DNA from 2 places in the Arthrobacter sp. PAMC25564 genome. Region 2 is predicted to be linked to the other one. Evidence: riboswitches for the same ligand, from Rfam matches in the RefSeq annotation. Region 2 holds a riboswitch; the other holds the start of a gene.
The links. Region 2 has a riboswitch for thiamine pyrophosphate ahead of thiC (phosphomethylpyrimidine synthase ThiC). Riboswitches for the same ligand answer to the same signal wherever they lie in the genome.

Region 1 (5,738 bases), 450 kb from region 2:
GGGCCATGGCGACGACCGGGCCGGGCATGGTGGCCGAGAACAGCAGCGTCTGGCGGACGGCAGGGGTGCCGGCGATGAGGGTCTCGACGTCCGGCAGGAAGCCGAGGTCCAGCATTTCATCGGCCTCGTCCAGGATGACCATCTTGACGTTCTTCAGGACGAGGTGCTTCTGCTTGTACAGGTCGATGAGGCGGCCGGGGGTACCGACGACGACCTCGACGCCCTTCTGGAGTGCCTCGACCTGGGGCTCGTAAGCACGGCCGCCGTAGATCGTGGCGATGCGGGCGTTGCGCTTGCGGGCGGCGTTCTGCAGGTCGTTGGCGACCTGCACGGCGAGCTCGCGGGTCGGCACGATCACGATGGCCTGGGGTGCGCCCGGGGCGGCCAGCTGGTCATAGCCGGCGTCGTCCGGTCCGACGACGCGCTGCAACGCCGGGATGCCGAAACCGAGGGTCTTGCCCGTGCCTGTCTTGGCCTGGCCGATGATGTCGTGGCCGGCTAGGGCTACCGGCAGCGTCATGGCCTGGATCGGGAACGGGTGCGTGATGCCGGCGTCGGCAAGGGACTCGACGATATCCGCGCGGACGTTGTACTCGGCGAAAGTCTTCTCGGCAATCTCGTGCGGTTTTTCGTCCGAGATGATGGTCTCTTCCGGCTCAATGGTTTCTGTGCCGGATTCGTCGATCAGCAGTTGGTGCGTGTGCAATTCACTCACAGTGGAGTTTCCTTATTCATTTGGGCATTGACGCCGCTTGCTCAACGGGGCCGGCCGGCTGGCCGTTCCGGAGCACGCTCAGGCGCGCAAGCAATTCCAGTGGAAGCCGATCGCGGGCTATCTGAATACTGGCACTGGGGACCAGCGGGTGTGTCTCAAGATCGCGTAGGGGCGGGCTTGTTGAATTCTAAAATCAAGGAAATCAACGACCGGGCATCCATATCTACCTCTCCAGTCTAGCTGTACGCCGCCCGGAACCTCGACTGTCCCCGCCAGGACGGCGCAAATGCGGCGCGCGGAGGTGCGGCTCTCAGCCCACCAGCTCCAGCCGGACCTCGCGCGTGGCGATGTCGGAGGACACGATCCGGACCCGCACCTGGGTACCGGATTCCAGTTCGCCGGGGCACCGCGCAGTCACCGCTGGCTCGGCAATCTGGACAATCCCGGAGGGGCCGTTGCCGTTGCCGTTGGCTCCCTGCTTGCCGTTCCCGTTCCTGGCGGGCCGTGATCCGGAGATGACGACGGCGTCGAACTCCTGGCCGATGTGGTTGACCAGCAGGGCAGCCTCGACGGTGTCCAACGCCAACCGTTCGAGCCTGGCGGCCAGCTGGTCCGACGACGCCATGATTGCCGGCAGGGACGGAAGCGCCTGGCGTGCCCATCCCGGAACGTCCGTGCCGTTGCTGAGCGCTTCGCAGATGACCAGCACAAAACGGTCAATCAGCCGCCGCAACGGGGCGGTGGTGTGCGCGTACGCGGCGCCGATGGCGGACTGGATCCCGTCCTGGGGGACGGTCCCGTCGAAGGGCGTGTACCCGGCACCGCGGAACAGCATGCCGGCCGAGTGCACAATCGCCAGCTGGCGGGGATCCGTCGGGTCAAGGGTCCGCAGGTACTCGCCGTAGCTCATCTCCCCGTCCCAGGGCTTGCCCAGGGCGTGCGTCTGGCGGTGGAAGTGCGCCAGCGACCCTTCATCCGGGGCGGGCATCGTCCGCAGGATCCCGACCTTGCCCTTGAGCATCAGCTCGGCCGCGGCCATCCCGGTCATCAGCGAAATCTGGGCGTTCCAGTCTTCGACCGGCAGCGCCGGGGCCGCGACGATCCGGTAGCCGCCGTCGGGCAGCTGTTCAATTTCCTGCTCCGGCATGTTCAGGCTGGCCCCGCCGCGGAGGCGTTCCAGCTCCACCCGCTTGATGCCCACCTCCTTGAGCAGGAGCAGCACCGGGCCGGCGGTGCCGGCGTCGAGATCGGCCTGGACGCCCTGGTAGCTGAGCTTGGCGCGGCTGCGGACGCGGGCCCGGCGCACGAGCACGGAGCACACCTCGGCGGCGGCATCCAGCTCGAATTCCCAGACGAACGCGGCGCACAGTTGCCCGGCGAGCAGGCTGCCGGCGGCTTCGCTGATGATCTCAGGGTGCAGCGGAATCCGGCCGTCCGGGGTGTAGAAGGTCTGGCCGCGGCGGCGGGTTTCGGCGTCCAGCGCACTGCCGGGGGCGACAAATGACGGGACGTCGGCGATGGCGTAGAACACCTTGTAGCCCTCGCCGGAACGGTCGATGAAGAGGGCCTGGTCCAGGTCAGTGGAGGCGGCCGGATCAATGGTCACGAACTCGATCCGGGTGAGGTCCAGCTCCGGCAGTTCGTGCCAGGCAACGGCCTCCCTGGCGTCCCGGAGCGCATCCTCGGGGAACGGTCCCGGCAGCTCCAGCGTGGTGCGCAGCGCATTCAGCGCCGTGGAAAGTTGGTTCTTTTGTTGGCGCATGCTGGGGGTCAGGCGATGATGGGACACGAAAATCAGATTAGCTCGATTTGCGCCATTAGTCTTGGACCATGAGCGCATCCCCGGCCGGTCCTGCCCGCTACAACAGCGTCCTGATGGATCTGCTCGGCGTGATGGCCTATGGCGAGCTTTCGGCCTTCGAGCGGCTCTCCTCCGACGCCCGCTATTCGCCCACCCTGCACGACCGTGCGGTGCTCGGCCGGATCGCCGTGATCGAATTCCAGCACTACGAACTGGTCCGCGCCAGGCTTGAGGAATCGGGCCTCGACGCCGAGGCCGCGATGCTTCCCTTCCAGCCCTCCGTGGACCACTTCCACGAACGCACGCGCCCGGCGGACTGGTACGAGTCGCTCATGAAGGCGTATGTGATCGACACGGTCTCCGGCGATTTTTACCGTGCCGTTTCCCGCTATGTCGACGCCGGAACCCGGGAACTGGTCGAGCGGATCCAATCGGACGAAGAAGCCACCACGGTCCTGCGGGAACTGCTCAGGACCGCCCTTGCGGCGGACCCGCGGCTGGCCTCACGGCTGTCCCTGTGGGCGCGGCGGCTGCTGGGCGAGGCCCTGACCCAGGCGCAGCGGGTGAGCTTCGAGCACGCGTTCCTCCCCGGCCTGATCGGGGCGGACGAGGCCCGCTCCAGGGAAGTGGTCAGCGGACTGTTGGCCGAACTCGCGGCCAACCACTCCCGCCGGATGACGCAGTTGGGGCTGAGCGGCTGAGCCGGCGGTCCGGTCAACCGCCGCAAGCCGCCGGCTGTCGCTCAGGCTTCCGCGGCGTCCAGGGCTGCGAGCAGGGCGCGCGCGGCGCCGGCAGGGTCATCGGCGTCGGTAATGGCCCGGACCACAACGATCCTCTGCGCGCCGGCCTCGAGGACCTGCTCCACATTGCCAAGATCGATCCCGCCGATCGCGAACCACGGCAACACGTCCTCGATCCGGCCGTCGGCTTTGCCGGTCCCCGCGGTCCGGATGGCCTGCGCGGCGTAGCGGACCAGGTCGAGCCCGACGGCGGCGCGGCCAGGTTTGGTCGGGGTGGCCCAGACGGGTCCCACGCAGAAATAGTCCAGTCCGCTGCGCCCCGGCGAGGCAGCAATCGCGGCATCGATCTGTTCCGGGCTGTGGGTGGACAGCCCGATCACGGTGTCCTTGCCCAGGAAGGTCCTCGCCGCCTCGGGCGGGATGTCCTTCTGGCCGATGTGGAACACCGGCGCCGCAGACAGCGAGGCAATGTCCGCCCGGTCATTGACGGCCCACAGCCGGCCGTGGCGGTGGGCGGCCGCGTGCAGGACCTCGAGGAGTTCGAGCTCCTCGGCCGCCTCCAGGGTCTTGTCGCGCAGCTGGATGATGTCCACGCCGCCGGCGAAGGCCGCGTCTACGAAGTCCTCGAAGTCGCCGCGGTCCTTGCGGGCATCGGTGCACAGGTACAGGCGGGCGGTGGTGTGGAGGGCATCCTGGCTCATGACACCAGCCTAGTTCCTCTAAACTGGGCCCATACCGCGGGAGCCCGCTGCAGCCTCGTGCGCCTCTGGCGTTCGACGCTGCAGGGCTGAGAGGGCGTTGGAGCCGACCGCTTGACCTGATCCGGTTAGTACCGGCGTAGGGAAGGATTCCTTCATGGACACACGAACCGACCGTGACGCGGCGAATGATGACGCAGCGTCTGGCGTTTGTTACGACGTAGCGGTGATCGGCGGCGGGGTGATCGGCCATGGCATCGCCTGGGAGGCCATCCGTTCGGGCCGGTCCGTCGCACTGATTGACGACGCCCCGGGCAGCGGGGCCAGCTGGGCCGCCGCGGGCATGCTCGCCCCCGTCAGCGAGCTGCACTACCAGGAGGAGGCGCTCCTGGAGCTCATGATCGAATCGTCGCGCCTGTGGCCGGCCTTCGCGGCAGGGCTGGACAACGCAACAGACAACGCTCCGGCAGCCGGAACGGACAAAGGGACGCCGGACAACGGAACCGGTTACCTCACGACGCCGACCCTCGCCGTCGGGTTTGACGCCGCCGACCGCCGGGCGCTCGCCGACCTCCGGGCCGTCCAGCAGGCTTCAGGCCTCATTGTGGAGCCCCTGGGCGTTCGTGAGGCGCGCGGCCGGGAACCGCTGCTGAGCCCCGGGATCTCCTGCGCCTTCGACATTCCCTCCGACCACCAGGTGGATCCCCGCAGGCTCGTCGCCCGGATTTCCGTCCTGCTCGCGGCGGACAGCCGAAGCCGTGCCGTTGCCCGGCGCGCCGCCGGCCTGCTGTGGGAGGACGGGCGTGTGGCCGGGGTCAGCCTCGCCGGCGGCGGCGCCGTCCAGGCGAAGGAAACCATTGTGGCGAACGGGCTCGGCGCGGCGGAGCTCGGCGGCCTCCCGGCCGGCCTCGCGCTGCCGCTGCGGCCGGTCTACGGGGACATCCTCCGGCTCCGTGTACCCGACCGGCTGCGGCCGCTGCTCACCGCCACCCTGCGGGGCCTGGTCCGCGGGGTTCCCGTGTACATCGTCCCGCGGCAGGACGGCACCGTGGTGATCGGGGCGACCCAGCGCGAAGACGCCCCTTCGGACCCGTCCGCGGTCTCCGCCGGCGGCGTCTACCAGCTGCTCCGGGACGCCCAGCAGTTGCTGCCCGCCGTGGCCGAGCTGGAACTGCTGGAAGCCACAGCCCGGGCGCGCCCCGGCACGCCGGACAACGCGCCGCTGCTGGGCCGCGTGGCGCTCGCCGGGAGCGATGACGGGGAGGAAATCCCCGGCCTGATCATTGCCACCGGCTTCTTCCGGCACGGCGTCCTGCTCACCCCGGTGGCCGCGGCGATCTGCCGGCAGCTGCTGGACGGAACGGCCCACCCCCGCTGGGCGGGATTCCGTCCCGGCCGTTTCTCCCGCCTCCCCGCCCCGGAGCTTCACCACCGCCAGGAAACTGACCGCAGCCAGGGAACCAAGGAAACCAAGGAAGCCAAGGAAACAGTATGAACATCAGATTGAACGGAGCGGACCACGCCGTCGCCGACGGCGCCTCCGTCGGCACGCTGGTCAGCCAGCTAACCGGCCGGACGCTCGCCCCGAACGGCCAGTCAGCAGACGGCCGGAAGCTCGGCGTCGCCGTGGCCCGCAATTCAGAGGTGGTGCCGCGCAGCCAGTGGCACGGCACCGCGCTGGCCGAGGGCGACGACGTCGAACTCGTCACGGCAGTACAGGGAGGATGAACAGCATGAAGGAAACCGCATTCGCAGGACCGGCCGCAGCGGACCGCCGGCCCACC
Region 2 (5,738 bases):
GAGGGTGCCGAGGGCCCTCCGGGAGGTGCCGCAGGGTCCCGGGACGGGACTCTGCGGCCGCCCGGCAAGCGGGGGTCAACGGAGGCGTCAGGAGGTCCAGACGTAGAGTTCGGACTTCGTGGCCGGGTCGATTCCGGCGGCCATTTCGGCGAACTGCCGGACGTAGCTCAGGGCCTGGTCCGCTCCAAAGGGCATGTCCTCCTCGGCAGCCCAGGCAGCGGCCACGTCCTCCAGGACATTGCCTTCGCCTTCGGTTTCGTAGCTGAGGAGCTCGGCCAGTGCCCGGACCATGGCGTGCGGAACGCCGAGCAGCGATTCGCTCGCCACATCCACCATGGCCAGCTCATAGTCGGCCCCGGAGGCGTGCACGGCGGCCCCGGCGAGGTCGCCGAGCCGCTCAATCTCATAGTCGCTGATGTCGGGGATCCGTACGGCACCCGGCACGGCCGCGCCGCCGCCGTCGAGGGCAGTCGCGCGCTTGAGGGCTTCGTTGTGGGTGGACACAAAGACTTCGGTGTAGCCCATGGAACTGATCCTTATCCTGTAGGTGCTGTCCCCGGCGGGGAGGTCCTGGCCGGCGGGGCCGCCGCTCCGGCGACCGGAGTCGCCGGTGAGCGCCAGCCGTCGCTTTTCAGCCTAACCCAGCCGGGCAGCGTCATCCGCCCGGTGTCAGCGGACGGCGACACGGAGGCGGTTGCGCCACGGATCCTCGAAGCGCAGTTCGGCTCCGGTGTGGTGCGACTGGACGCCGGCGACCTTGAGCCGGTCGGCGAGGGCTCCGACGTCGTCGCCGGAGGGTACTTCGATCAGCACTTCGCCCAGGCCCAGGGTGTCCCGCCGGGGGCCGGCGCCGCGGCTGTTCCAGACGTTCATCGCCATGTGGTGGTGGTAGCCTCCGGCCGAGACGAACAGCGCCTGGCCGTGCCATCCGGCGGTCTTCTCGAAGCCGAGGGTGCCGACGTAGAAGTCGTGGGCCGACTGGACATCGCCCACTTGCAGGTGGACGTGCCCGATCCCGGCCTCCGTCCCGCGCTGGCCGGTCAGGGATTCCTCGGTGAGGAACTGCTCGAGGTAGCGCTGGGGCGGGAGGGCCAGGCTGTCCATCACGACGTTCTTGCCGTCCCAGGACCAGGCCTCGCGGGGACGGTCCCAGTACAGCTCGATGCCGTTACCCTCGGGGTCGTTAAAGTAGAAGGCTTCGCTGACCAGGTGGTCCGCGCTGCCGGTGAAGGACCGCGGCTCGTACTGCGCGGCGGTGGCGACGGTGGCGGCCAGGGCGGTCTGGTCATCGAACAGCAGGGCGGTGTGGAAGAGGCCGGCCTCGCCGCGGGAGGGGACGGTCAGCCCGGGGGCGGGGGCGAGGTGGACCAGCGGCTTCTGCTTGCGCCCGAGGTACAGGCCGCCGTCCTGCTCGGCCACGATGTCGAGGCCGAGGCCACGCTGATAGTAATCCGTCATGAGCTTCATGTCGCCGACCTTGAGCATCACGGTGCCCATGGTGAGTGCGGCGGGAAGAAGGTCCTGGGTGGTGGCTTCAGCAGTCATTGTGAACGCTCCGGTGGTTCGGCGGCCATCGACCTTCGATGACCTTTGCATACTGTTAAATTACTTGAAGCTTCAATTTATTCCTAATGGATGAGTTCACCCCGCAGCACGATGTGCCGGGGTCCATCCAGCGTGCCGAGCCGGGCCCTGGGGTCCTCGGCACAGACCAGGACATCGGCGCCGGCACCTTCTACGATGGCCTCGGCCCCGAGCCACGCGCGTGCGGCCCAGGCGCCGGCATCGAGAGCAGCCCGGGCCGGGAGCCCGGCGGCGTGCAGGGCCTGGATTTCGTCCGCGATCCGTCCGTGCCTGATCACGCTGCCGGCGTCTGTCCCGGCGTAGATGGACACCCCGGCCTCGAACGCCTCCAGGATCCGTTCGCTGCGCCGCTCCCAGAGCCCGCGCATGTGCGCAGCGTAGCGGGGGAACTTCGCCTCGGCCTGGGCGGCGATCTCTGGGAACGTGGCGATGTTGATCAGCGTCGGGACGATCGGTACACCCTGTTCCACAAACCGGGGCAGGTGCCGGGGAAGCAGCCCGGTGCCGTGCTCGATGCAGTCGATCCCGGCGTCGAGCATGTCATCCAGGGTCTGTTCGGCGAAGCAGTGCGCCGTCACCCTGGCGCCTTCATCGTGCGCGGCCTGGACGGCGTCCTTGAGGACCGCAGCCGGGAAGGACGGTGCCAGGTCACCGGCGCCGCGGTCAATCCAGTCCCCCACGAGCTTGACCCAGCCGTCGCCGGCGAGCGCCTGCTTGCGCACGGCCTCCACCAGGTTCTCCGGCTCGACCTCGACGGCGAAGCCCCGGAGGTAGCGCCTGGTCCTCGCGATGTGGCGGCCGGAGCGGATGATGCGGGGCATGTCCGCACGCTGCTGCAGCCAGCGCGTGTCGTGGACGGCCCCGGCGTCGCGCACGAGCAGCGTGCCGGCGTCGCGGTCCGTGATGGCCTGCTCCTCCGCGAGGTGTTCCGGGACGTCTCCGCCGGGGCCGAGCCCGATGTGGCAGTGCGCGTCCACCAGCCCGGGAATGACCCAGCCGTCCAGCACGAGGTCCGGCGCAGCGGCGGGACGGCGGAAAGTCAGGATGCCGTCGACGGACCAGAGGCCGGGGTGCTCCTGCGCCGCACTGGTGAGGACCGGCCCGCTGAATTCGATGATCCTGGTCATGGCTTAAAGCGTAGCCCGCGCGGCGGTCCGGCCCCCGTCACATGCAGTGTGGCCCAGGGCGGACTGTGGTAGCTTCGTCTACGACCACACGGGTGCCCCTGCAGGGGCTGAGATCGGGCTGACGCAGCCTGCGACCGTTGAACCTGTCCGGGTAATGCCGGCGAAGGAAGTGAGTATTCCGTGAATACGCAATCGACACAGCACAGCCCTGCCCAAAACGGGACGCGGTCCCTGGATTCGCACTCGTTGGCGTACATCGGGGAGGCTGGAAGCGGCATCCGGGTGCCGGTCACCGAGATCGCCCTCGCGGACTCGCCCGGCGGCGCGAAGAACGCACCACTGCAGGTGTACCGGACGGCCGGTCCGGGCAGCGACCCGGTGGTGGGCCTCGCCCCGGTCCGCGCACCGTGGATCGAAGCCCGTGGTGACACGGAACCATACGGCGGACGGGAACGGAGCCTGCTCGACGACGGCAAGTCGGCGGTGCGCCGGGGTGCGGCGTCGGCCGAGTGGGAGGGCGCCCGCCCGGTGCCGCGCCGCGCCGTCGACGGCAAGACTGTCACGCAGATGCGCTACGCCCGGGACGGCGTCATCACCCCGGAGATGCGGTTCGTGGCACTTCGCGAGAACTGCGACGTCGAGCTGGTCCGCAGCGAAGTGGCGGCCGGCCGGGCCATCATCCCCAGCAACATCAACCATCCCGAATCCGAGCCGATGATCATCGGCAAGGCCTTCCTGGTCAAGATCAACGCCAACATCGGCAACTCGGCGGTTACCAGCTCCATCGCCGAGGAAGTGGACAAACTGCAGTGGGCCACGCAGTGGGGTGCCGACACCGTGATGGACCTGTCCACCGGCGATGACATCCACACCACGCGCGAATGGATCCTCCGCAACTCGCCGGTTCCGATCGGCACCGTGCCGATCTACCAGGCCTTGGAAAAGGTCAACGGCGAGGCCAATGCGCTCACGTGGGAGATCTTCCGCGACACGGTCATTGAACAGTGCGAGCAGGGCGTGGACTACATGACCATCCACGCCGGGGTGCTGCTGCGTTACGTGCCGCTGACCGCGAACCGGGTCACCGGCATCGTGTCCCGCGGCGGGGCCATCATGGCCGGCTGGTGCCTGGCGCACCACCAGGAGAACTTCCTCTACACCCATTTCGACGAGCTGTGCGAAATCTTCGCCAGGTACGACGTCGCCTTCTCCCTCGGCGACGGCCTGCGGCCCGGCGCGACGGCGGACGCCAACGACGCCGCGCAGTTCGCCGAGCTGGACACCCTCGCCGAGCTCACGCAGCGCGCCTGGCAGTCCGACGTCCAGGTCATGGTGGAAGGACCGGGCCACGTCCCGTTCCACCTGGTCCGGGAGAACGTCGAGCGGCAGCAGGAACTCTGCAAGGGCGCCCCCTTCTATACGCTGGGGCCGCTGGTCACCGACATTGCGCCCGGCTACGACCACATCACCTCGGCGATCGGCGCCACCGAAATCGCCCGCTACGGCACGGCCATGCTGTGCTACGTCACGCCCAAGGAACACCTGGGCTTGCCGGACAAGGACGATGTGAAGACCGGTGTGATCACCTACAAGATCGCCGCGCATGCCGCCGACCTGGCCAAGGGGCATCCGGGCGCCAACGAACGCGACGACGCCCTGTCCAAGGCCCGGTTCGAGTTCCGCTGGCGCGACCAGTTTGCGCTCTCGCTGGACCCGGTCACCGCCGAGGCCTTCCACGACGAGACGCTCCCGGCCGAACCGGCCAAAACAGCCCACTTCTGTTCGATGTGCGGCCCGAAGTTCTGCTCCATGCGGATCAGCCAGGACATCCGCGACGAATACGGCTCCGCGGAGGCGCAGGAAGCACTCGCCGGCATGGCGGCAGGGATGCGGGAAAAGAGCCAGGAATTCCTGGCCGCGGGCGGCAAGGTCTATCTGCCGGCGCCCACCGTGGGCAGCCGCTGAGCATTCAGGACCAGTTCACGACAAGCGGGTCAGGACCAGCAGTTCAGGCGGCCGGCCCTAGCATGCCTGGGCATGCTGGCGCCGGCTGACCTCGGCAACGAAGGAGCGGATCAGGCGGTCGCCCTCCGCTGAATCCTGGGGCCGGTGCCCTCCCGCAGCGATGCGGTGCAGGGCGCCGGTCTCGCGCAGGTAGCCGGCGATTTCCTCGTAGAGGGGTTCCCAGCCGCCGGTCAGGACCAGGGTGGGGACGCCCGGCACGATCTGCAGGGGCGCTTCCCAGCCCGGCGCCTGCAGGCGGAGGCGCCGGGCTTCCCGGCGGGCTTCCGGCGTCGTCGGCCCCGGTGCCTCCGCCGAGAAGGCCCGGCGGAGGAACTCGCGCTGGAAGTCGGCGTCGCTCAGTTGGTGGCGGACCTCGAAGAGCGGCTGCATCAGGGCACGGTGCGCCGCCGTCGCGGGCAGTTCCGCGGTAAGCGAGAGGCAGGCCGGCTCCACGAGGGTAAGGGACTGGACGAGGTCCGGCCGTTCGACGGCGGCCATCATCGCGGCGATGGCCCCCTGCGAATGGGCCACCACGTGGCCGCCCGCCTCGCCCCGGCCGTCGTCTGCCAGCGCACCGAGCACGATCGCGGCATCGGCTGCGAAGTCGGACTCCAAAGGTTCGGCGACGGCGTCAAAACCGCGGCGGCGCAGGAACAGGGCGTCGTAATTGAGCGCCATCCCGTGCTGCTTTGGCCACGCGGCGGCACCGAAGCTGCCTTCCCCGTGGACGAAGACTACGCGCTGCTTGAACATGCTCCTACCTTATGGCACCGGCCCGTGAACCCGGCCGTCGACATACGGCTGCTGCCTCGCTGCCCGGAAATTACTTGCTGCCGCCGAGGAACTTGTCAAAGCCCTTGGGCAGGTTCAGCTGGGACGGATCGAAGTCCCCGCCCTGCTGGCCGAAGGCGGCACCGGTGGGCAGTGCCGCGGGGCCCGCGGCACGCCGGGCCTGGGCATCCTTGAGTTCCTGTGCGGCCTTGGCAGGGTTGCCGGAGCGCGCCTTCTTCTTCGGTGCGTTCT

Region 1: it holds a riboswitch for thiamine pyrophosphate, as region 2 does, so the genes downstream of both, thiO (glycine oxidase ThiO) here and thiC (phosphomethylpyrimidine synthase ThiC) in region 2, are expected to answer to the same signal.

Annotation. Positions count from the first base shown of each region.
Region 1 covers NZ_CP039290.1:1,732,155-1,737,892, forward strand. The annotation lists gene E5206_RS07955 (DEAD/DEAH box helicase) at 1-715, opposite strand, end outside; gene E5206_RS07960 (RNB domain-containing ribonuclease) at 1,026-2,504, opposite strand; gene E5206_RS07965 (ferritin-like fold-containing protein) at 2,546-3,217, shown strand; gene thiE (thiamine phosphate synthase) at 3,259-3,957, opposite strand; TPP riboswitch at 3,984-4,117, shown strand; gene thiO (glycine oxidase ThiO) at 4,112-5,449, shown strand; gene thiS (sulfur carrier protein ThiS) at 5,446-5,682, shown strand.
Region 2 covers NZ_CP039290.1:2,183,076-2,188,813, reverse strand. The annotation lists gene E5206_RS10135 (hypothetical protein) at 88-525, opposite strand; gene E5206_RS10130 (VOC family protein) at 670-1,545, opposite strand; gene E5206_RS10125 (amidohydrolase family protein) at 1,629-2,711, opposite strand; TPP riboswitch at 2,790-2,897, shown strand; gene thiC (phosphomethylpyrimidine synthase ThiC) at 2,892-4,676, shown strand; gene E5206_RS10115 (alpha/beta hydrolase) at 4,734-5,468, opposite strand; gene ffh (signal recognition particle protein) at 5,539-5,738, opposite strand, start outside.